2 regions of the Streptosporangium sp. NPDC023615 genome follow, and region 2 is predicted to be linked to the other one. Evidence: riboswitches for the same ligand, from Rfam matches in the RefSeq annotation. Region 2 holds a riboswitch; the other holds the start of a gene.

Region 1 (11,221 bases), on a different contig from region 2:
GCCGTACGCCCGCTCGTGGACGGGGCTCGCGTACACCGGCCGCCCGGACGCCCACCGGTGCTCCTCCGCCTCGCCGTACGGCGCCCGGTCGCCGGTTCCCGGATCCGTGCCGGGACCGCCTTCCGGGCCGTCCCCGGGAGGCGCCCCGGGACCGTCGTGCGGACCGTCCGGCCCGGGACCCGGCTCGCCGGGGGCGTGCTCCTCGCGCCGCTCCTCGCGCCGCCGGGAACCGAAGGCGAGTCCGGCGGCCAGGCAGAGCAGCGGCAGGGCGGGCACGACGTAGCGGTGGTCGAAGGCCGCGATGAACGGCGGCAGCACCAGCAGCACGGCCCCGGCCGCCCACGGCAGCAGCACCACGCCGCCGAGGCGCCGCAGCCGCCTCAGCACGCCGACCAGCCCGACCAGGCAGATCACCGCGAGGTAGGGCCCCCGGACGTAGCCGTACTCCTGGTAGCCGCGCAGCAGCCCCGCGTACGGCTCGACCAGCACGGGCGCCCCCGAGACGCCCTGGTAGGCGACGGTGAGCTCCTCGGCGGTCCTGCCCGCCGAGGCGGTCCCGGTGGGGAAGGGCCGGGCGGTGTCGGGGAAGACGTAGGCGCTCTGCGGCCCGGGGGCCGGGTAGACGCGCCGCGTCCAGTCGAAGACGTGCGCCACGTCCGCCAGGCCGGTCCGCAGGAAGTCCAGCGGCTGGGCCGTGATGGCCCGGGTGGCGAAGGCCCCGGCGAGGGCGTCGCGCTCGGCCCAGCTCCCCTTGACCTTGTTCAGCGGCGAGTCGCCGTCCCAGATGTAGAGCGGCGGCGCCTTGCGCGCCTCCCGCGGCTCGGCCGGGCACAGGGCCGCCTCCGGGCCGGGCGGCCGGATGACGGCGCAGTCGGCGAAGGTCATCGTCCGCGCCCACAGGAACGCGTTCCCCCGGGTCAGCCCGTAGGTGCCGTGCTCGGACGCGAACCAGGCCACGTACCCGCCCAGGCCGACCACGGCGGTCAGCGTGGCCGCGACGACCGCCCGCCACCCGGCGCGGCGGAGCAGCAGGCAGACCACCACGACGGCGATCAGCGGCAGCCCGACGGTCCGGGTGACGGTCGCCGCCGCCAGCAGCGCGCCGGCCAGCGCCGCGACCCACGTCGCGGGGCGCCGCCGCCACAGCAGCGTCGTGACCGCCACCACCACCAGGAACTGGAAGAGCAGGTCGGCCATGACGAGGTGCTCGAGCTGGACCTGGTGGACGTCCAGCAGCGCCGGCAGCGCGGCCAGCGTCGCGCCCCACCCCGGGAGCCCGCCCAGCCTGCGCAGCAGCAGGTAGACGCAGACGGCCACGGCCAGCCCCAGGAGGTGCTGGACGACGACCACGGCCTGGACGCTGGAGAGCGGCTTGAGGACCCACAGGAACAGCGCGTACCCCGCCGGACGGGACTCCAGGGGGCGCGGGGCGAGCCCGGCGTTCAGGTAGACGAAGGAGTCGGCCCAGAACCACAGGGCCGGGCGGTAGCCGAGCACGGCCAGCGCGCGCACCCCGCCCCCGGCCAGCAGGGCGAGCGCGAAGACCCAGTGCGAGGCCAGGAGACGCAGCACCCGCCGGCCCCGCGAGGGGGTGGCCGGACCGGAACGGCGGGAGGGTCTCACCGCGTGCGTTCCCGTCACCACCACGACCTCCATCGTCCCGCGGATGAGGTCACCCAGCATAGGCGCGGCACCGCGGGCTCCCCCATGGGATGCGAGATTTGGTGTCGATCGGGACATAAGGAGCGGACGGGACCGCGTCGCGGCGGCCCCGCTCAGCCCTCGTTCAGCATTCGATGACGTTCACCGCGAGCCCGCCGCGGCTGGTCTCCTTGTACTTGTCGAGCATGTCGCGGCCGGTGTCGCGCATCGTCTTGATGGCCTTGTCCAGCGAGACGAAGTGGCGGCCGTCGCCGCGCAGCGCCATCCGGGCCGCGGCGATCGCCTTGATCGAGGCCAGCGCGTTGCGCTCGATGCACGGGATCTGCACCAGCCCGCCGATCGGGTCGCAGGTCAGCCCCAGGTTGTGCTCGATGCCGATCTCGGCGGCGTTCTCCACCTGCTCGGGGGTGCCGCCCATCACCTCGGTGAGCCCGGCGGCGGCCATCGAGCAGGCCGAGCCGACCTCGCCCTGGCAGCCGACCTCGGCGCCGGAGATCGAGGCGTTCTCCTTGAACAGCACGCCGATCGCCCCCGCGGTCAGCAGGAAGCGGATCACGCCCTCGTCGTCGGCGTCGGGCGTGAAGCGGTCGTAGTAGGTGAGGACCGCCGGGATGATGCCGGCCGCCCCGTTGGTGGGGGCGGTGACGATCCGGCCGCCCGCGGCGTTCTCCTCGTTGACGGCCAGCGCGAACAGCGAGACCCAGTCCATGGTCTGCAGCGAGTCCTTCTCCTGCGTCTCGCTCCGCAGCTGCCGGTGGAGCTGGTGGGCGCGGCGGCGCACCTTCAGGCCGCCTGGCAGCACGCCCTCCTTGCCGACGCCCCGGTTCACGCACTCGGTCATGACCCGCCACAGCCCGAGCAGCCGCTCGCGGATCTCGGCCTCGGTGCGGCCGAAGGCCTGCTCGTTCTCCAGCATCAGCCCGGAGATCGACAGCCCGGTCTCGGCGCACTGGGCGAGCAGCTCGGCGGCCGTGCCGAACGGGTACGGCACGACCGTGTCGTCGGCCTTGATCCGGTCGGCGCCGGTGGCGTTCTCGTCCACCACGAAGCCGCCGCCCACCGAATAGTAGACCCGCTCGCGGAGCGTCTCGCCGGACTCCGACAGGGCGGTGAAGCGCATGCCGTTCGGATGGCCGGGCAGCGAGATCTTGCGTTCGAAGACGAGGTCCTCGCCGATGACGAAGGGGATCTCGCGGGAGCCGTGGAGCGGGACGGTGCCGGACTCGCGCATGGCGGCCAGCCGCTCGTCGACCGTGTCGACGTCGACCAGCTCGGGTTTCTCGCCGGCCAGGCCGAGCAGCACGGCCTTGTCGCTGCCGTGTCCCTTGCCGGTCAGCCCGAGCGAGCCGTACAGGACGGCGCTCACCCGGGCGGTCTTCTCCAGGAGCCCGTCGCGGTGCAGGCCGCGGGCGAACCTGTGGGCCGCGGCCATCGGGCCGCCCGTGTGCGAGCTGGACGGGCCGATCCCGACCTTGAAGAGATCGAAGACGCTGATCGTCATCTGAGTCCTTCCAGCGGGGGCGGCCACGCGCGCCCGGGGACGCGCGTGGCCCGGGTACCGGTGAGCCGGAGGCTCAGGACTCACCCGAGGTGAGCGCGGCGTACTCCTCCGGCGACAGCAGGTCGTCGGCGGAGCCCTCCAGGCGGATGCGGAACAGCCATCCCTCCCCGTAGGAGTCACCGTTGACCAGCGAGGGGTCGTCCACGACGGCCTGGTTGACCTCCACGATCTCACCGCCGACCGGGGCGAAGATGTCGCTCACCGACTTGGTCGACTCCACCTCGCCGACGGTGTCGCCGGCGGTGACCGTGCTGCCGACCTCGGGGAGGATCTGCACGTAGACCACGTCCCCCAGCGCCTCGGCGGCGTAGGCGGTGATCCCCACGGTGAGGGTCAGGCCGTCATCCACTCCGGAGACCCACTCGTGTTCCTTGGTGTAGTGCAGGTCCTCGGGAATGCTGCTCATTGTGTCCTCCTGTAGAAAGGCAGTGCGACGACCTCGACCGGTTCGCGGCTGCCCCGGATGTCGACGGCCAGTCCCGACGCCAGGCCGTTGTCCACGTAGGCCATGGCGATCGGCCTGCCCAGCGACTGCGAGGGCGCTCCGCTGGTGACCTCCCCGACGACCGCGCCGTCGGCGGCGACCACCACCGGATACCCGCGCCGGGGCACCCGGCGGCCGTTCGAGACCAGGCCGACCAGGCGGCGGCCCGGCGGGACGTCCCTGAGGGGTTCGAGGGCGGCCCGGCCGACGAAGTCGCCCGGCTTGTCAAACCTCACCACACGGCCCAGCCCGGCGTCGAACGGGGTCAGCCCCGCCGAGAGCTCGTTGCCGTAGAGCGGCATGCCCGCCTCCAGCCGGAGGGTGTCGCGCGCGGACAGGCCGGCGGGGATGAGCCCGTGCGGCGCGCCCGCCTCGCTGAGGGCGCACCAGAGCGCCTCGGCGTCCTCGGACGCGACGAACAGCTCGAACCCATCCTCGCCGGTGTATCCGGTACGGGCGACGAGGGCCTCGTGGCCCGCGACGACGGCCGGCAGGCCCGCGTAGTACTTGAGCCCGTCGAGGTCGGCGTCGGTGAGGCCGGCCAGGATCTCCGCCGAGCGCGGGCCCTGGACCGCGATCAGCGCGTAGCGCTCGGAGCGGTCCTCGGCCGTCGCGTCGAAGCCCTTGGCGCGGTCGATCAGTTCGGCGGCGACGCGCGGGGAGTTGGAGGCGTTGGCGACGACCATGAACTCGGTGGGGGCCAGCCGGTAGACGATCAGGTCGTCCAGCACACCGCCCTCGGTGTCGACGATCATCGTGTAGCGGGCGCGGCCGGGCTCCAGCGCGGACAGGTGACCGACCAGCGCGTGGTCGAGCGCCTCGGCGGCCTGCGGCCCGGTCACGAAGATCTCACCCATGTGGGAGAGGTCGAACAGGCCGGCCGCCCGGCGGACCGCGTTGTGCTCGGCGGACTCGCTGCCGTAGCGGAGCGGCATCAGCCAGCCCGCGAAGTCGGTCAGCGTCGCGCCGAGAGCCTCGTGCACGCCGCGCAACGGCGTAGATCGGGACATGTGCACACCTCAGGCAGGGGACAGATGAGATCATCCTCCCCCTCTGTCATGGGTGCCTGAGAGTTTCACCCGGGTTTTACCGGACTTTCACCTTCGGCGAGGCCGCGGGGCCTGCTTTCCAGAGAGCACCTACCCGCACGGTCCTTTGCCTTGAGAGGTTCGCGGGGAGGGCTTGCTCCTTCAGGGGTCCTGGTCTGGATGTCAGGACGCTCTCCCGCACGGGATTCATCGGTGTCACCGCCACCCTAACCGCCCGCACCGGCGAAGCGGAATCCCCCGTCGCGCCGGGCCCGGTGCCCTCCCCGGTCCGAGGCGCCGGACCGGGCCGGTCAGGGGGCCGTGGGCCGGTCCGGCGAAAGGACCGGTCAGGGGGCGGCGTGCCGGACCAGGGCCTCGAACAGGGCCGACTCGTCGTCGGCCTCGGGGTGCCACTGGACGGCGACGGCGAAGGGGTGGTCGTCCAGCTCCACGGCCTCGATCGTGCCGTCCTCGGCGTGGGCGGTCACGGTCAGGCCCTCGCCCGGCCGGTCCAGGGCCTGGTGGTGGTAGTGGGCCACGTCCACGGTCCCGGCCCCGAAGATCTTCGAGGTCCGGCCGCCGGGGGCCAGGCGCACGGGCATCCTGCCGTGACTCCCCGGGGCCGGGGCGTGCCCGGAGTGGCCGACCACGTCGGGCAGGTGCTGGTGCAGGGTGCCGCCCAGGGCGACGTTCAGGATCTGCATGCCCCGGCAGACGCCGAGGAAGGGCAGGTCCCGTTCCAGCGCCGCGCGGACCAGTCCCAGCTCGGCCTCGTCGCGGAACGGCCGGACGTAGCCGGTCCTCGCGTGCGGCTCCTGCCCGTACCGCTCCGGGCCGACGTCCCCGCCACCGGCCAGGATCAGCCCGTCCAGGCGCTCGACCAGCGGCGCGGGGTCGCCGGCCGGGGGCAGGATCACCGGCTGCCCGCCCGCGCGGGCCACGTGGTCGACGTAGTCGTAGGGCAGCAGCGCCGCCGTCGCCTCCCACACGGTGAACCGGGCGGGCTCGACGTAACAGGTGATGCCGATGACGGGACGGGACATGATCTCTCGCCTTGCCTTGCTCTCACGGGGCCGGGCCCGGTGGCTCCGGGCCGGCCGGGACTCCCCTACAGCGGGGTGACGTACGCGCCGGAGATGCCGCCGTCCACCAGGAACTCCGAGCCGGTGATGAAGCTGGCGTCGTCCGAGGCGAGGAACGCCACCGCGGCGGCGATCTCCGACGCCTCGGCGAAACGCCCCAGCGGGACGTGCACCAGGCGGCGCTGGGCCCGCTCGGGGTCCTTGGCGAACAGCTCCCGCAGCAGCGGCGTGTTCACCGGCCCCGGGCAGAGCGCGTTGACCCGGATGCCCTCGCGGGCGAACTGCACGCCCAGCTCGCGCGACATGGCCAGCACCCCGCCCTTGGAGGCGGTGTAGGAGATCTGGCTGGTCGCCGAGCCCATCACGGCCACGAACGAGGCGGTGTTGACGATCGAGCCCTTGCCCTGGCGCCGCATGTACGGGATGGCGTGCTTGCAGCACAGGTAGACCGAGGTGAGGTTGACCTCCTGGACCCAGCGCCAGGCGTCGATGCCGGTCTCCAGGATCGAGTCGTCCTCCGGCGGCGAGATGCCCGCGTTGTTGAACGCGACGTCCACGCTGCCGTAGGTGTCGAACGCCGTCCGGAACGCCCGGTCCACGTCGTCCTCGACGGTCACGTCGGCCCTGACGAACAGCCCGCCGACCTCGGACGCGGCGGCCCGGCCGGTCTCCTCGTCCAGGTCCACGCAGACGACGCGGGCGCCCTCCTCGGCGAACCGGCGCGCGGTGGCCAGGCCGATCCCGCTCCCGGCGCCGGTGATCACGGTCACCCGGTCCTGCAGACGCTGCATCGTTCTACTCCTCCTCGGAGATGAAGACGTTCTTGGTCTCGGTGAACGCCGCCAGCGCGTCCGGCCCCAGCTCACGGCCGAGCCCTGACTGCTTGAAGCCGCCGAACGGCGTCCAGTAGCGGACGCTGGAATGCGAGTTGACGCTGAGGTTGCCGGCCTCGACGGCCCTGGCCGTCCGCAGCGCCCGGCCGACGTCACGGGTCCAGATGGACCCGCTCAGCCCGTAGGGGGTGTCGTTGGCGATGCGTACCGCGTCGGCCTCGTCGTCGAACGGCACCACCGACACCACCGGCCCGAAGATCTCCTCGGTGAACGCCCGGTCGTCGGTCGAGCGCGGCGTCAGGACGGTCGCCGGGTACCAGAACCCCGGCCCCTCGGGGCAGGAACCCCGCAGGTGGGGTGGCTCGGTGACGTAGGAGGCGACCCGCTCGCGGTGCTCGGCGCTGATCAGCGGGCCCATCTCGGTGTCCTCGTCGCGCGGGTCGCCCACGCGGACGCCCAGCACCGCCTCGCCGAACCGGGCCAGGAACTCCTCGTACGCGCCCCGCTCGACCAGGATCCGGGAGCGCGCGCAGCAGTCCTGGCCCGCGTTGTCGAACACCGCGTACGGCGCGGTCGCCGCGGCCTTCTCCAGGTCGGCGTCGGCGAAGACCACGTTGGCGCTCTTGCCGCCCAGCTCCAGCGTGAGCCGCTTGACCTGTCCGGCGCAGACGGCGGCGATCTCCTTGCCGACCTCGGTCGACCCGGTGAAGACGATCTTCGACACGCCGGGGTGCTCGACGAGCCGGGCGCCCGCGACCTCCCCCTCGCCGGGCAGGACCTGCAGCACCCCTTCTGGCAGGCCCGCGGCCAGCGCCAGCTCGGCCACCCGCAGCGCGGTCAGCGGCGTCCACTCGGCGGGCTTGACGATCACGGTGTTGCCCGCCGCCAGCGCCGGGGCCACCCCCCAGGTCATGACGACCATCGGGAAGTTCCACGGCACGATCACGCCGACCACGCCCAGCGGCTCCCTGAACGTGACGTCGATCCCGCCGGGCACCGGGATCTGCAGGCCGTGATCGCGTTCCGGCGCCCCGGCGTAGAAGTCGAGGACGTCGGCGACGTTGCCCGCCTCCCAGCGGGCGTTGCCGATGGTGTGCCCGGAGTTGGCGACCTCCAGCAGCGCCAGCTCCTCGGCGTGCTCGCGCACCAGGGCGGCGAAGCGGCGCAGCAGGCGGGCCCGGTCGGAGGGGGAGACCCTCCGCCAGGCCGCGTAGGCGCGCCCGGCGCGTTCCACCGCCCTGTCGACCTCCGCGGCGTCCACGGGCTCGATGTCGGCGAGCACCTCTTCCGTCGCCGGATTGATGATCTTCACGTTCACATCCGTTCGAATCCCCGGAACAGCTCCCAGTCGGTCACGGCGGCGTCGAAGGCGGCCAGCTCGACCCGGGCGTTGTTCGCGTAGTGGGCCACCACGTCCTCACCGAAGGCGTCCCGGGCGAAGGAGGAGCCCTCCCAGAGCTCCAGCGCGTCCCGCAGCGTGTGCGGGACCGTTTCCGCCCCCGACGAGTAGGCGTTCCCCGCGAACGCCTCCTCAAGCGGCAGCTCGTTCTCGACGCCGTGCAGCCCGGCCGCGATCAGCGCCGAGACGGCCAGGTAGGGGTTGACGTCGCCGCCGGGCACCCGGTTCTCGATCCGCAGCGACGGGCCGTGGCCGACCAGGCGCAGTGCGCAGGTCCTGTTGTCCACCCCCCACCTGACCGCGGTGGGCGCGAAGCTGCCGGGGACGTAGCGCTTGTAGGAGTTGACGTTCGGCGCGTACAGCAGGGTCAGCTCGCGCATCAGGGCGAGCTGCCCGGCGATGAAGTGCTCGCCCACCGCCGACAGACCGTGCTGTCCGGCCCCCTCCCCGGACCCGGCCATGACCGGCTCCCCGGCCTCGTCCCGCAGCGAGATGTGGATGTGGCAGGAGTTGCCCTCGCGGTGGTTGGGCTTGGCCATGAAGGTGATCGACATGCCCTCCTGGGAGGCGATCTCCTTGGCCCCGTTCTTGTAGATCGAGTGGTCGTCGCAGGCGGCCAGGGCCTCGCCGAAGCGGAAGGCGATCTCGTGCTGGCCCAGGTTGCACTCGCCCTTGGCCGACTCGACGTACATCCCGGCGCCCTCCATGCCGAGCCTGATCCGGCGCAGCAGCGGCTCGACGCGGGCGGTGCCGAGGAGGGAGTAGTCGACGTTGTAGAGGTTGGCGGGGGTCAGGTCCCGGTAGCCGCGGCGCCAGGCGTCCTCGTAGGTGTCGGCGAAGACGACGAACTCCAGCTCGGTGCCGACGAACGCGCGCCAGCCGCGCCCGGCCAGCCGGTCGATCTGGCGGCGCAGGATCTGCCGGGGCGAGGCGGTGACGTCGGAGCCGTCCTCCCACAGCAGGTCGGCCATCACCAGGGCCGTGCCGTCCTGCCAGGGCACGCGGCGCAGGGTGGACGGGTCGGGCCTCATGGTGAAGTCCCCGTAGCCGCGCTCCCAGGAGGACATCGCGTAGCCGTCGACCGTGTTCATGTCCACGTCGACCGCCAGCAGGTAGTTGCAGCCCTCCGAGGCGTGCCCGAGCACCTCCTCCAGGAAGTAGCGGGCCGAGAGCCGCTTGCCCTGCAGGCGCCCCTGCATGTCGGCGACCGCCAGCAGCACGGTGTCGATCCGCCCCGCCCGCACCTCGTCGTGAAGCTCGTCGATGTCCACGCGCCCTCCTCGCCGGAGTCCTATTGGGCTAGTGTTAGACCATTGACGTGCAGCGAGGGGAGCCTTGTCAAGGGCCGGAGGTGAGATGTGGACGAGGTGTCGCGGCTGCTGACCGTGCTCCGGCCGGTGCGCGCGGGCAACGCGTTCGAGGAGACCGTGGAGCGGCTGCTCCAGGTCATCAAGCTGGGCCTGGTGACCGAGAAACTGCCGCCCGAGCGGGAGCTCGCCGCCCGGCTCGGCATCAGCAGGGTCACCCTGCGCGAGGCCATCCGGGCGTTGCAGGACGCCGGTTATCTCAGCGTACGCCGCGGCAGGTACGGCGGCGCGTTCCTCACCTACGCCCCGCCCCGCCCGCGCCAGGAGGACGAGCTGCGCCGGGCCGTCGTGGACATGGGCACCGACGACCTGGAGGACGCCCTGGCCTTCAGGATGGCGGTGGAGTGCGGCGCGGCCCAGGTGCTCGCCACCGTCGAACTGACCCGGGAGCGCCGCGACGCCCTGCGGGAGCGGCTGCACGCGGTCAACTCGGCCGGCCCCGGCGACTACCGCCGCCTCGACACGGCCTTCCACCTGTCCATCGCCGAGCTGACCGGCTCGGCGCTGCTCACCGCCTCCTGCGCCGACGCCCGCCTGCGGATCACCGACCTGCTCGACGCGATACCGATCCTGCAGCGCAACATCGAGCACGCCGCGGTGCAGCACGCGGCGATCGTGGCGGCGATCCTGGCCCGGGACCCCGAGGCCGCGCGCCGGGCCGTCGAGGAGCACCTGCGGGGCACCGGCGCCCTGTTGCGCGGCTTCCTCGCCTGACACCGCGAGGTTCTCGCGTAGCCTGACGATTCGGTGGGAGATTTGTTCCAAGAACGGATCATGGACACAGGGCGGCTGCCGCTGTTCTGTTTCTTCGTCGCGCTGATCGCCGCCTTCCTGTTCACCAGGGTCAACGTGCGCCTCATCCGCGCCAGGGTCGGCTGGTTCGGCAACGTCAACGTCGGCGAGATGCACATCCACCACGTGGTGTTCGGCGTGGTGCTGACCCTGCTGGGCGGGGTCTCCGGCCTCATCGTCTCCGGGGTCTCCGACGGCTGGTACGCGGTGACGGCGGCCGTCTTCGGCGTCGGGGCCGCCCTGATCCTCGACGAGTTCGCGCTCATCCTGCACCTGCGGGACGTCTACTGGGAGGAGGAGGGCCGCGCCTCGGTCGACGCCGTTTTCATCGCCGTCGCGATCACCGGCCTGCTCCTGCTTGGCCTGCGCCCCCTGGGCTGGGGGGACTCCGACGGCACCCCGCTGGGCGCCTGGCTGACCGCCGGTTTCATCGTGGTCAACCTCGGGCTCGCCGTGATCACGCTGCTCAAGGGCAAGCTCTGGACCGGTCTGGCGGGCCTGTTCCTGCCGGTCCTGCTGGTGCCGGGCGCCCTGCGGCTGGCCAGGCCGGGCTCGCCCTGGGCCCACTGGTTCCTCGCCCCGGGCGCCCGGCGGCCCCGGCCCCACAAGCTGGCCAGGGCCGAGCGCCGCGAGGAGCGCTGGCGCCGCCCGGTGATCCGCGCCAAGATCGCCTTCCAGGAGTTCCTCTCCGGCCGCCACGACCTGCCCTCCACGCGCCGCCGCTCCCGCCGCTGAACCCCCGCGCCGCCGGACCTCGCGCCGCGGTTCCCGCCGTTCCCGCCGTTCTCGCCACCGGATCCCACGCCGCCACCGGGCCGCACTCCACCGCCTCCGTGACCGAACCGGCCGTGTGACGCACGGCGCGTCGGCGGGCGGCGCGCTTGCCGGTACCCACGCGCCGGAGGCGGGCATACTGGAGGGCGTGAGTAGGCTTCCTTCCCGTTGGGACGGCGTGGAGCAGCGCGTCCCCGAATCGCTGACCGACCTGCGCGGCCCGGCGACCGGGAAGGTCG
Region 2 (11,221 bases):
CGCCCCGTCCCGGAGCCCGGCTACGGACGTCCCGCCCAAGGCCGGTGCCCGTCCCGGAGGTCCCGCCCGGGCCGGAGCGCGTCTCAGGCGTCCCGCTCCAGGCGGAGTCTGACCTCACCGGCGAGATCGGCGTCGGCGCTGTCGAGGCCGTAACGCCAGACCCGTTCGGCGTCCTCGTCCCGCCCCCTGAGAGGGAGCGTGCGGGCCAGCAGTTCGATGGCCAGCGCGCCGGTCTCCGTGTCGCCGCCGTCGCCGCCGTCGCCGCCTTCGCCGACCTCCTCGACCGCGGCCGAGAACTCGGCGCACGCCAGCTCCAGGTGGGCGATGCCGAGCATCACCCTCAGCCTCGCCACCTCGGTCACCCCGGGCACCGAGAGCGCCTCCAGCAGCGCCCGGGCGGCCTCACCGGGCTCGCCGTCCTCCAGGAACCCCTCCGCCAGCCGCTGCGCCGCGTGGGAGGCGATCTCCGGGTCGGCGGTGGCCAGCGCGTCCCGCAGGGAACGTTCCGCCTCCCGGGCGTCGGTGGCGAGCCTGGCAAGGGCCATGTGCGCCGGGGGGACGTAGGCGGGGTGGCCGACGCCCAGGGCGGCCTGCCAGGCGGCACGGGCCTGGTCGGTCAGGCCCTCGCGCTCGAAGCTCCCGGCGAGCAGGCAGGCGGCCTGGGCGGCGAACTCGGGGTGGCCGGTCGCCAGGGCGGTGCGCGCGGCGGCGCGGGAGCCCGGCACGTCCCCCCGCTCGTCGAGCACGACCGCGAGACCCACCGCCGCCTGGGCGCGATCGGGGTCGTCGGGATCGGCGGCCAGCTCGGCGAAGATCGTGGCGGCGGCGTCGAGGTCGCCGGACTCGGCCAGTCCTCGCGCGGTGTCCAAGGGACGGGTGTCCACCTCAGGCATGCAGGGTCCTTCCCGGATAAGGAGACGCCCCGAGCCTAACGACTCGGGGCACCGTCCGTCCCGGCACATACCGCGCGAATCTGCGGCCCACACGGGGTTCGCGCATGATCGAGACGGTACCCGCGCGGGGTTCGCGCACGACCCGGGCGAGACCCGGGCGCGGCCCGCGGCGCTCCCGGGACGCTCCCGGGGCGCCTCCCGGGCCGGGCCGCACGGGAGCGGCCCGGATCCGCCCGGGACCCGGGCCCTCCCGGATCCCGCGTGGTGAAGGATCAGTCCTCGTAGGACTCCAGCGGGGGGCAGGAGCAGACCAGGTTGCGGTCGCCGTAGGCCTGGTCGATGCGCCGGACCGGCGGCCAGTACTTGCCCTCGCGCAGCGACGGCAGCGGGTAGGCCGCCTCGGTGCGGGTGTAGGCGTGCTCCCACTCGTCGGCGGCCAGGCTGTCCGCCGTGTGCGGGGCGTTGCGCAGCGGGTTGTCGGTCTTCTCGTACGCGCCGGAGGCGACCTTGGCGATCTCGCCGCGGATGGCGATCATCGCCTCGCAGAACCGGTCGAGCTCGGCCAGGTCCTCGCTCTCGGTCGGCTCGATCATCAGCGTCCCGGCGACGGGGAACGACATGGTCGGCGCGTGGAAGCCGTAGTCGACCAGGCGCTTGGCCACGTCGTCGACGGTCACGCCGGTCTCCTTGGTGATCTGGCGCAGGTCCACGATGCACTCGTGGGCCACCAGGCCGCCCCGGCCGGTGTAGAGGACCGGGTAGTGCGGGCTGAGCCTGCGGGCCAGGTAGTTGGCCGACAGGATGGCCTGCTCGGTGGCCGCCTTGAGGCCGTCGGCGCCCATCATCCGGATGTAGGCCCAGGAGATGGGCAGGATGCCGGCCGAGCCGTACGGGGCGGCCGCGACCGGGCCGACGCCCTTCCCGTCGCCGGCGCCCGCGCGCAGCGGGTGGCCCGGCAGGTAGCCGGCGAGGTGGGAGCGGACCGCGACCGGCCCGACCCCGGGGCCACCGCCACCGTGCGGGATGCAGAAGGTCTTGTGCAGGTTGAGGTGGGAGACGTCCGCGCCGAACTCGCCCAGCCTGGCCAGGCCGACCAGCGCGTTGAGGTTGGCGCCGTCGACGTAGACCTGCCCGCCGGCCTCGTGCACCAGCTCGCAGACCCGGACGATCGTCTCCTCGTACACGCCGTGCGTGGACGGGTAGGTCACCATGATCGCGGCGAGCCGGTCACGGTGCTTGTCGATCTTCGCGACCAGGTCGCCGACGTCGACGTTGCCCTCGTCGTCGCAGGCCACCACGGCGACCCGCATGCCCGCCATGACGGCGCTGGCGGCGTTGGTGCCGTGCGCGGAGGAGGGGATGAGGCAGACGTCGCGCTCGGACTCGCCGCGCGCGGCGTGGTAGGCGCGGATGGCCAGCAGCCCGGCGAACTCGCCCTGGGAGCCGGCGTTCGGCTGGAGCGACACGGCGTCGTAGCCGGTGACCTCTGCCAGCCAGCGCTCCAGCTCGGCGATCAGCTCCAGGTAGCCCCGGGTCTGGTCGGCGGGGGCGTAGGGGTGCAGGCCGGCGAACTCCGGCCAGGTGATCGGCTCCATCTCGGTGGTCGCGTTGAGCTTCATCGTGCAGGAGCCCAGCGGGATCATCGACCGGTCGAGCGCGACGTCCTTGTCCTGGAGGCGGCGCAGGTAGCGCAGCATGGCCGTCTCGGAGCGGTGGTCGTGGAAGACCGGGTGGGTCAGGTAGTCGCCGGTGCGCGCCAGCGAGGCGGGCAGCGCGTCGTGCGCGGCGGCGTCCAGGTCCGCCGGGATGATCCCGGTGACCTCGAAGGCGGCCAGGACCTGCTCCAGGTGCAGCAGCTCGGTCCGCTCGTCGCAGGTGACGCCCACGTGGTCGTCGTCGACCAGGCGCAGGTTCACGCCGTTGTCCAGGGCGGTGGCGACGATCGCCGCGGCCCTGCCGGGCACCCGGGCGAGCACGGTGTCGAAGAAGGTGTCGTGCACCACCTCGACGCCGCCCTGGCGCAGGCCCTCGGCCAGCACCACGGCGTGCCGGTGGACGCGGCGGCCGATCCTGCGCAGGCCCTCGGGGCCGTGGTGGACGGCGTACATGCCGGCGATCACCGCCAGCAGGACCTGCGCGGTGCAGATGTTGCTGGTGGCCTTCTCGCGGCGGATGTGCTGCTCGCGGGTCTGCAGCGCGAGCCGGTAGGCCGGGCGCCCGTCGGCGTCCACGGAGACGCCGACCAGGCGGCCGGGCATCTGGCGCTGGAGGCCCTCGCGGACCGCCATGTAGGCCGCGTGGGGGCCGCCGAAGCCCAGTGGGACGCCGAAGCGCTGCGAGGAGCCGATCGCGATGTCGGCGCCGAGCTCGCCGGGGGGAGTCAGCAGGGTGAGGGCCAGCAGGTCGGCGGCGGCGACCACCTGGGCGCCGCGGGCGTGGGCGGCCTCGGCCACGGCGCGGAAGTCGTGGATCCGGCCGCTCGCGCCGGGGTACTGCACGAGCACGCCGAAGCAGTCGGGCAGCTCACCGGCCAGGTCGCTCTCGACCAGTTCGATGCCGAGCGGCTCGGCGCGGGTGCGCAGCACCGCCTTGGTCTGCGGCAGCGCGTCGGCGTCGACCACGAACACCTTCGACGGGGTGCGGCCCGCGCGCCTGGCCAGGGTCATCGCCTCGGCGGCGGCGGTGGCCTCGTCCAGCAGGGAGGCCCCGGCGACGTCCAGGGCGGTCAGGTCCGAGATCACGGTCTGGAAGTTCAGCAGGGCCTCCAGGCGGCCCTGGGAGATCTCCGGCTGGTAGGGCGTGTACGCGGTGTACCAGCCCGGGTTCTCCAGGAGGTTGCGGCGGATGACGGCGGGGGTGACCGTGTCGTGGTAGCCCAGGCCGATCATGGAGGTGAGCACGGTGTTGCGCCCGGCCAGGACGCGCAGCTCGGCCAGGGCCTCGGTCTCGGAGGCCGCCGGGGGCAGGTTCAGCCGCTCGGCCGAGCGGATCGCCTCGGGCACGGCCACCGCGATCATGTCGGCGACGGAGGCGAACCCGACCGCCTCCAGCATGCGGGCCTGCTGGTCGTCGTCGGGCCCGATGTGGCGGGTGGCGAACGGCGGGGGCGCGAGCTCGCCGAGCGGGGACAGATCGGTCATGGAAAGCCTCCCAGACGGGGTGGAGACCGGCGCCGGGCGCGGGCGTGCGGCCGGAGTCTCCCCCTCTGTCATCACGGCTGCCGCCGCGACCTGAGAGCTTCACCTGCCCGGGGACGGGAGGCTTGCACCGTCGGTGAGTCACGCCTGGCAGGCGCGCCTGCTTTCCAGAGTTGCCTCGTCCGTGCGGTACAGGGTGCCTGAGAGATTCCGGGGAGGTTGCTCCTTCGGCGCCCCGGCCGTGCCGGGGTCTCTCCCGCACAGGGTCAATGGCGAGTCCGAGTTTACCCGGTTCGTCGCGCTCTGCGGCGCCGGGCCAGTTCATCGGCCTGATGATCGCCTAAAGGGCCGGCGCCCGACTCCGCGCGTTCGCCGGGAAGATCCGCGAGGGAGCCCTCCACCTCCTGCCAGACCCGTCCGAGCGCTATGCCGAAGACCCCCTGGCCGCCCTGGAGGAGGTCGATGACCTCGTCGGGCGAGGTGCACTCGTAGACGCTCACCCCGTCGCTCATCAGGGTGATCCCCGCGAGGTCGTTGACACCCCGGTCGCGCAGGTGCTGCACGGCGATGCGGATCTGCTGGAGGGAGACGCCGGTGTCGAGGAGGCGCTTGACGACCTTGAGGACCAGGATGTCGCGGAAGCCGTACAGCCGCTGGGAGCCCGAGCCGTGCGCGGCCCGCACGGTGGGCTCGACCAGGCCGGTGCGCGCCCAGTAGTCGAGTTGCCGGTAGGTGATCCCGGCCGCGGAACAGGCCGTCGGGCCCCGGTAGCCGAGATCGGCGGGTGTGTTCACCGGTTCCCCGTCGAACAGCAGACCCTCTTCACCCGCGCGCTGACGTGCCGACTGGCGCCGTTCCGGGTCATCCTGATCGGCGTTTCTACCCTCGCCGCTGCTGACCGCCACGCGGACCTCCGGCTTTCTCTCATCCCACGGCCTGATCTGGGGGTTTACGCACGGCCGTGGGGTTCACTTGCACCGTAGGACTGGGGCCAAGTCCAGTCAACGACCCCACCCGGCGCGTCGTGAAGCGTAAATGCACCGAAATTCCTACCCCGCGCGGCCGAAGTCCTCCGGCGTGATCGTGTCAAGGAACTCCCTGAACTTCTCCACCTCGTCCTCCTGGTCGTCGGGAATGATCACTCCCGCCTCCCGGACGACCTCCTCGCTCGCGAAGATACGTGCGCCGGTGCGCAGTGCCAGGGCGATCGAGTCGGAGGGACGCGCGCTCACCTCGACCCCGTTGGAGAAGACCAGGTCGGCGAAGAAGATCCCGTCGCGCAGGGCGACGATGTTGACCGTGTTCAGCCGGACCCCGAGGCCGTCGAGCACGTCCCGGAACAGGTCATGGGTCAGCGGCCGAGGCGGTGGCTCCTCGGCCTGGGCCATGGCGATCGCCGTGGCCTCGGTCATGCCGATCCAGATGGGCAGGTAACGCTCCCCCTGCGCCTCCTTCAACAAGACGATCGGCTGGTTGGAGGGCATCTCGACTCGAACGCCCACGACCTCCATCTGCAACACGGGCTGCTCCGCTTCGCTGGATTCCGACCGGTTTGTTCAACGTAACACTCGTGGGGGTACGAGTGCCTGGTCAGGTTCTCACCGGCCCAGTGCCCCACGAACGCCCGAACGCAGGAGTGAGGCGTGCAATTCCAGTAACAGGCCGGAGATCTCCCTGGCCGTCTCGTCGGCCTGGTCGATCGCACCAGGCCCGCGGCGGCGCAGCAGGGGCGCCACGGCCTGCTCCACCAGCCCGGCCTCACGTTCCGCGGCGGCCCTGACGGCCCGCAGGTGGCGGGCGCGCAGGCCGAAGGCGGCCAGGGCGCCGACGCTGCGGGCCACGGCGAGCGCCTCGGCGTCGTAGTAGCGGGCCACGGCTGCCAGCAGCCCGTAGTCCTCCAGCTCGGCGAGGGTGTCCTCGTCGAGCTCGGCGGCGCGCAGCAGCTCGTCACGGGTGAGGCGGACCTCTCCGGGCCCCTCGCCGGGGACGGCCCGCGGCGGGGCCGGGGGGCGCTCCTCGCGGTCGGCGGCCTCCAGCCGGTCCTTGATCACCCGCAGCGGCAGGTAGCGGTCCCGCTGCTCGCTGAGGATGTAGCGGAGCCGCTCGACGTCGGCGTAGGTGAACTTGCGGTACCCGGAGGGACTGCGCTCCGGTTCGATCAGCCCCTCGCCCTCCAGGAAGCGAATCTTGGAGATGCTGACATCGGGGAACTCGCCCTGCAGGAGGGCGAGCACCTCCCCGATGCTCATGTGCGCACGAGCGGCCTGCGAGCTCATCATCCTCCAGCGGCGCCGCGGGTGAGGAAGACGAGGCGGAACTTGCCGATCTGCACCTCGTCGCCGCCGTAGAGCGGGACCTCCTCGATGCGCTCCCGGTTCACGTACGTGCCGTTCAGGCTACCGACGTCACGGACGGTGAAGACCCCGCCGCCGCGCCGGTAGAACTCCACGTGGCGGCGCGAGACCGTGATGTCGTCGAGGAAGATGTCGCTCTCGGGATGGCGGCCCACGGTGGTGAGGTCGCTGTCGAGCAGGAACCGGCTGCCGGCGTTGGGGCCGCGCATCGCCACCAGCAACGCGCTGCCGGGAGGCAACTGCTCCACGGCCTGCCGTTCGGCGAGAAGCGTCTCCCCGGTCTCCGCCTCGTAGGCCTCGATCCCGGAGAGGGAGATCGTCGACGTGCTGTCTCCGGGTGTGTCGGACCTGGTAAGCGGCGACCCGCATCGGGAACAGAAACGGGCATCCTCAGGGTTGGCATGACCGCACTGCGTGCAGTAGACGCTCGGCATCGATCGGCTCGGCCTCCTACCGCGAAGACGCGGCAACGGTGCTCAGTGATGCGCGCCTCGCTTCTTCGCTTCTCAAGGGATTTCTCAGACTGCGAATGCCGCAACATACAGTGATGAGACGCGAAGGTCAAGGTTGACGCTGAACCGCGGGTACGGTCGGTGACAAAGTTACAGCGGGGTACGTCCCCGGTCCATGGTGCCGCGCTGTGTTTGTCGCATTCGCTCGGTCCATTACGCCCGACAAAGTCCTCAATGCGCTTCATATCCTTTTTTAGGGTTTCCGGGAGGGAGACCGGCTCGCGGGAGGACGAGCCCCGGGGAGACCCGCCCCCGGGGAGACCGGCCCCCGGGAGGGCCTGCCGTGGGATCACCCCTGAGGAGTCCGGTCCGCACGGGGGCCGGCTCCCGGGGAGACCGCCGTGCCGGGGGTCGTCAGCCCCCGGCGGCCTCCTCCACCACCCGCGCCCAGCGTTCGATCATGGCCTGCGCGGAGTCGACGTCGAAGCCCTCGGCCCACAGGTGGGTGACCGCCTCGGTCGGGTCGGGCAGCACCAGGGCCCAGCCGCCGTCCTCGGCGACCACCCGCACCCCGTCGGTGGTGTCGATCAGGTGGTGCTCGGCGGCCTCGATGACCGATCGCATCACCGCCCCCTTGGCCGCCCACGGGGTCGGCACGGTACGGCGCAGCAACCTGGCCTGGGGGATCCTGGCGTCGATCTGGCTGAGCGACAGGCGGGTCCTGGCCACCAGGCCCAGCAGGCGCAGGAACACCGCCAGGCCGTCCACGGTGGGGCCGAACTCCGGGACGATGAAGCCGCCGCGCCCGTCCGCGGCGAAGATCATCTCAGGCCCCCTGGCGGCGGCGGTGAGCGCGTCGATGGCGGTGGCGGTCCACTCGGCCTGGACCCCGTGGAACCTGCAGACCTGTTCGGCCACCCGGGTGGTGGTGACCGGCAGCGCCACCCGGCCGCCGCGCCGCTCGGCCGCGACCAGGTCGAGCACCACCAGCAGGGCGCGCTCCTCGCTGATGAGCTGGCCCATCTCGTCCACCAGCGCCACCCGCTCCCCCACCGGGTCGAAGCGCACCCCGAAGGCCGCCCGGGAGGAGCTGACCAGCTCCGACAGGCGCTGCAGGTCGCGGCGGCGCTCGGCGAGGGTCTCGGTGGGCGAGGCGTCGTCCAGGCGGTTGTTGACGGTCAGCACGTCCACCCCGACCCGGCCCAGAAGGCTGGGCAGCACCAGCGAGGAGGTTCCTCCGGCGCAGTCGACCACGACCTTCATGTCGGCGTCGCGGACCCCGCTGATGTCCACCAGGCGCAGCAGCTCGTGCGTGTAGTCCTCCACCGACCTGGCCGGGAAGCTCAGCTCGGCGATCTCGCCGGGGAAGGCGCGGCGGAACTCCTGGCGGGAGAAGACCCGGTCCAGCTTGCGCTGGGCCGGCGGGGACAGGTCCGCGCCGTTCTCGTCCATGAACACGATGTCGACGCTCTGCGGGTCCCCCGGGGTGGTGCGCAGCGCGATGCCGCCGACCGCCTTCTCCCTGGCGGTGTGGAAGCGGGCCACCGGCAGCGGGGACGCCTCCAGGTCGAGCACGTTGATCGCGCTGGCGTTCAGGGCGCTGATCACCGCCCGCTTCAGCGCCCGCGCGGCGCGGGAGGAGTCGCGGGAGGTGATGACCGAGGCGCCCTTCTTGAGCGTGGTGGCGTAGGCGCTGGCCAGCCGTACGCACAGCTCGGGGGTGATCTCCACGTTGACCAGCCCGGAGACCCCGCGCGGGCCGAACAGGTTGCGCTGGGCGCGCGGCTCCCAGATGACGCTGTTGTTGATCACCGCCCCGGCCTCGATCGTCTTGAACGGGTAGATCTTGACGCCGGAGGAGATGTACGCCTCGGCCTCGATGATGCACTCGTCGCCGACGACGGCGCCCTCCTCGACCCGGGCCGCGGTCATCAGGTCGGTGTTCTTGCCGATCACGCAGCCGCGCAGGTGGGCGCTGGGCCCGACGTAGACGTTGTCGTGGACGACCGCGCGGTGCAGGAAGGCCCCCTCCCGCACCACCGCGTTGCTGCCCAGCACGGTGTACTCGCGCAGCTCGGCCCCGGCCTCGACCTTGGCGTAGTCGCCGACGTAGAGCGGGCCCTTCAGGACGGCGTCGGCGTCCACCGAGGCGCCCTCGGCGACCCAGACGCCCGGCGAGACCTCGAAGGCGTCGATGTCGACCTTGACCCGCCCCGACAGGACGTCCGCCTGGGCCTTGAGGTAGCTCTCGTGGGTGCCGACGTCCTCCCAGTAGCCCTCGGCCACGTAGCCGTAGAGCGGGGCCCCGCGCTCCAGCAGCCGGGGGAAGACGTCGCCCGACCAGTCCACCGGCTCCCCGGCCGCGATCTCGTCCAGGACCTCGGGCTCCATCACGTAGATGCCGGTGTTGGCGGTGTCGGAGAAGACCTGGCCCCAGGTGGGCTTCTCCAGGAAGCGCTCGACCCGGCCCTGGTCGTCGACGATGACGATGCCGAACTCCAGCGGGTTGGGGACGCGCTTGAGCCCGATCGTGACCATCGCGCCGTTCTCGCGGTGGAAGCGGATCATGTCGGTCAGGTCGATGTCGGTGAGCGCGTCGCCGGAGATGACCAGGAAACGGTCGTCGCGGAGCCGGTCGGCGGCGTTCTTGACGCTGCCGGCGGTGCCCAGCGGTATGTCCTCGGTGGCGTAGTACAGGCTCATGCCGAGCTCGTCGCCGTCACCGAAGTAGTTGCGGACCAGGGCGGCCAGGAACTGCACGGTGACCACGGTCTCGGTGAAGCCGTGCCGCTTCAGCAGGCGCAGCACGTGCTCCATGATCGGCCGGTTGATCACGGGCAATAGGGGCTTCGGCTGGTTGGCGGTCATCGGCCGGAGCCGTGTCCCCTCCCCGCCCGCCATGACGACGGCCTTCACAGATCACCTCTTAAGGCGTTTGGCCTCGCGTGCCAGCTGACGCACCTGTACCCAATACAGCACGCCCGACCACCAGTACAGGCCGGTGCCCCAGATCGCCAGCGACCAGCCGACGATCCCGGCGAACGTGGCGTACCAGAGGTCGTGGTAGGCGAGGAACAACAGGGGAAAGGCATAGAGAAGGTTGGCGGTCGCGGCCTTGCCGAGGAAGTGCACGGGCAACGCCGGGCCGTACCCGAGGCGGCGCAGGATGAGCGGGATGCCGAGCAGCATCACGTCACGCAGCGGGATGGCCAGGGCCAGCCACCAGGGAATGATCTCGCGCATGGCGAGGCCGAACAGGGTGGCCAGGATGTAGAGCCGGTCGGCCAGCGGGTCGAGCAACCGCCCGAGCCTGCTGGTCTGGTTCCAGGCGCGGGCGATCTTGCCGTCCAGCCAGTCGGAGAAGCCCGCGAGCATCAGCAGCGCGACGGCCCAGCCGTCGGCCTTCGGGCCGAGCACCAGCCAGAGGAAAACGGGCACGCCCAGGAGCCTGGCCAGGCTCAACGCGTTGGGAACCGTCCAGATACGATCTTCGGCTCCCGATGCCTCCGGATTCACCGGCACTCTCCCTCCCCCGCACCTGATGCCGACCCTACCCGTGCCGGGCCCGCGCGGCCGTACGGCCCACCCCCGGGGAGGACCGGGCCGACGGGGGCGACATGACCGAAATAACCACTAGTGACGCGCCGCGTGTCCCGTCACACCCCTTAGCCTTCACACCATGACCAATGACACCGCGCTCTTCCTGAGGCAGTGGATCCGCTCGCCGGGAACCGTCGGAGCGGTGGCACCGAGTTCGCGGCGGCTCGCCGAGACGGTGACCTCGTCCGTCCCGCACCGGGGTGACCCCGTGATCGTCGAGCTCGGTCCCGGGACGGGGGCGTTCACCGCGGAGATCCAGCGCCGCCTGGGAGGGCGCGGCCATCATCTGGCCGTCGAGATCAATCCCAGCCTGGCCGACTTCCTCGCCTCCAGGAACCCGGGGGTGGACGTCGTGGTCGACGACGCGGCGCGGCTGCCGCAGCTGCTGCGGGAGCGCGGCCTGCCCGAGGCCGACGTGATCGTGAGCGGGCTCCCCTGGGCGGCGTTCTCCGAGGAGACGCAGGCCCGGCTGCTGGACGCGGTCACCGCGGCCATGGGGCCGAACACGGCCTTCACCACCTTCGCCTACAGCTTCGCCAAGCGGCTCCCCCCGGCGCGGCGCTTCCGCAGGCGGCTGACGGACACGTTCGAGGAGGTCGTCCTGGGCCGTACGGTGTGGCGGAACGTGCCCCCCGCCTTCGTCTACCACGCGCGCAGGCCCCGCCAGGCGTCCGGCTCCCCGGCCTGACGTCACGCTGGAGACCGACCGAACTTCGTTCTATCATTGCGCCCGCAACGAGAACGGAGCTGATCACGTGGACTTCACCCTTCCGGAGAGCGCCCTG

The links. A riboswitch is a leader RNA that binds a small molecule or an ion and turns the genes downstream of it on or off. The one in region 2 is predicted to bind glycine.
Region 1: it holds a riboswitch for glycine, as region 2 does, so the genes downstream of both, gcvT (glycine cleavage system aminomethyltransferase GcvT) here and gcvP (aminomethyl-transferring glycine dehydrogenase) in region 2, are expected to answer to the same signal.

The regions. Positions count from the first base shown of each region.
Region 1 covers NZ_JBFABE010000001.1:174,457-185,677, forward strand. Annotated here, with positions in the region: gene AB0G16_RS00770 (hypothetical protein) at 1-1,683, opposite strand, end outside; gene AB0G16_RS00775 (L-serine ammonia-lyase) at 1,787-3,163, opposite strand; gene gcvH (glycine cleavage system protein GcvH) at 3,237-3,629, opposite strand; gene gcvT (glycine cleavage system aminomethyltransferase GcvT) at 3,626-4,717, opposite strand; glycine riboswitch at 4,751-4,845, opposite strand; glycine riboswitch at 4,846-4,944, opposite strand; gene AB0G16_RS00790 (gamma-glutamyl-gamma-aminobutyrate hydrolase family protein) at 5,083-5,778, opposite strand; gene AB0G16_RS00795 (3-oxoacyl-ACP reductase) at 5,844-6,608, opposite strand; gene AB0G16_RS00800 (aldehyde dehydrogenase family protein) at 6,613-7,962, opposite strand; gene AB0G16_RS00805 (glutamine synthetase family protein) at 7,965-9,320, opposite strand; gene AB0G16_RS00810 (FCD domain-containing protein) at 9,408-10,130, shown strand; gene AB0G16_RS00815 (hypothetical protein) at 10,191-10,943, shown strand; gene AB0G16_RS00820 (hypothetical protein) at 11,131-11,221, shown strand, end outside.
Region 2 covers NZ_JBFABE010000034.1:60,569-71,789, forward strand. Annotated here, with positions in the region: gene AB0G16_RS23020 (hypothetical protein) at 84-893, opposite strand; gene gcvP (aminomethyl-transferring glycine dehydrogenase) at 1,166-4,033, opposite strand; glycine riboswitch at 4,208-4,299, opposite strand; gene AB0G16_RS23030 (MerR family transcriptional regulator) at 4,315-4,845, opposite strand; gene AB0G16_RS23035 (bifunctional nuclease family protein) at 5,080-5,550, opposite strand; gene AB0G16_RS23040 (MerR family transcriptional regulator) at 5,629-6,279, opposite strand; gene AB0G16_RS23045 (FHA domain-containing protein) at 6,306-6,818, opposite strand; gene AB0G16_RS23050 (mannose-1-phosphate guanyltransferase) at 7,251-9,752, opposite strand; gene AB0G16_RS23055 (CDP-alcohol phosphatidyltransferase family protein) at 9,756-10,352, opposite strand; gene AB0G16_RS23060 (methyltransferase domain-containing protein) at 10,516-11,124, shown strand; gene AB0G16_RS23065 (acyl-CoA dehydrogenase family protein) at 11,192-11,221, shown strand, end outside.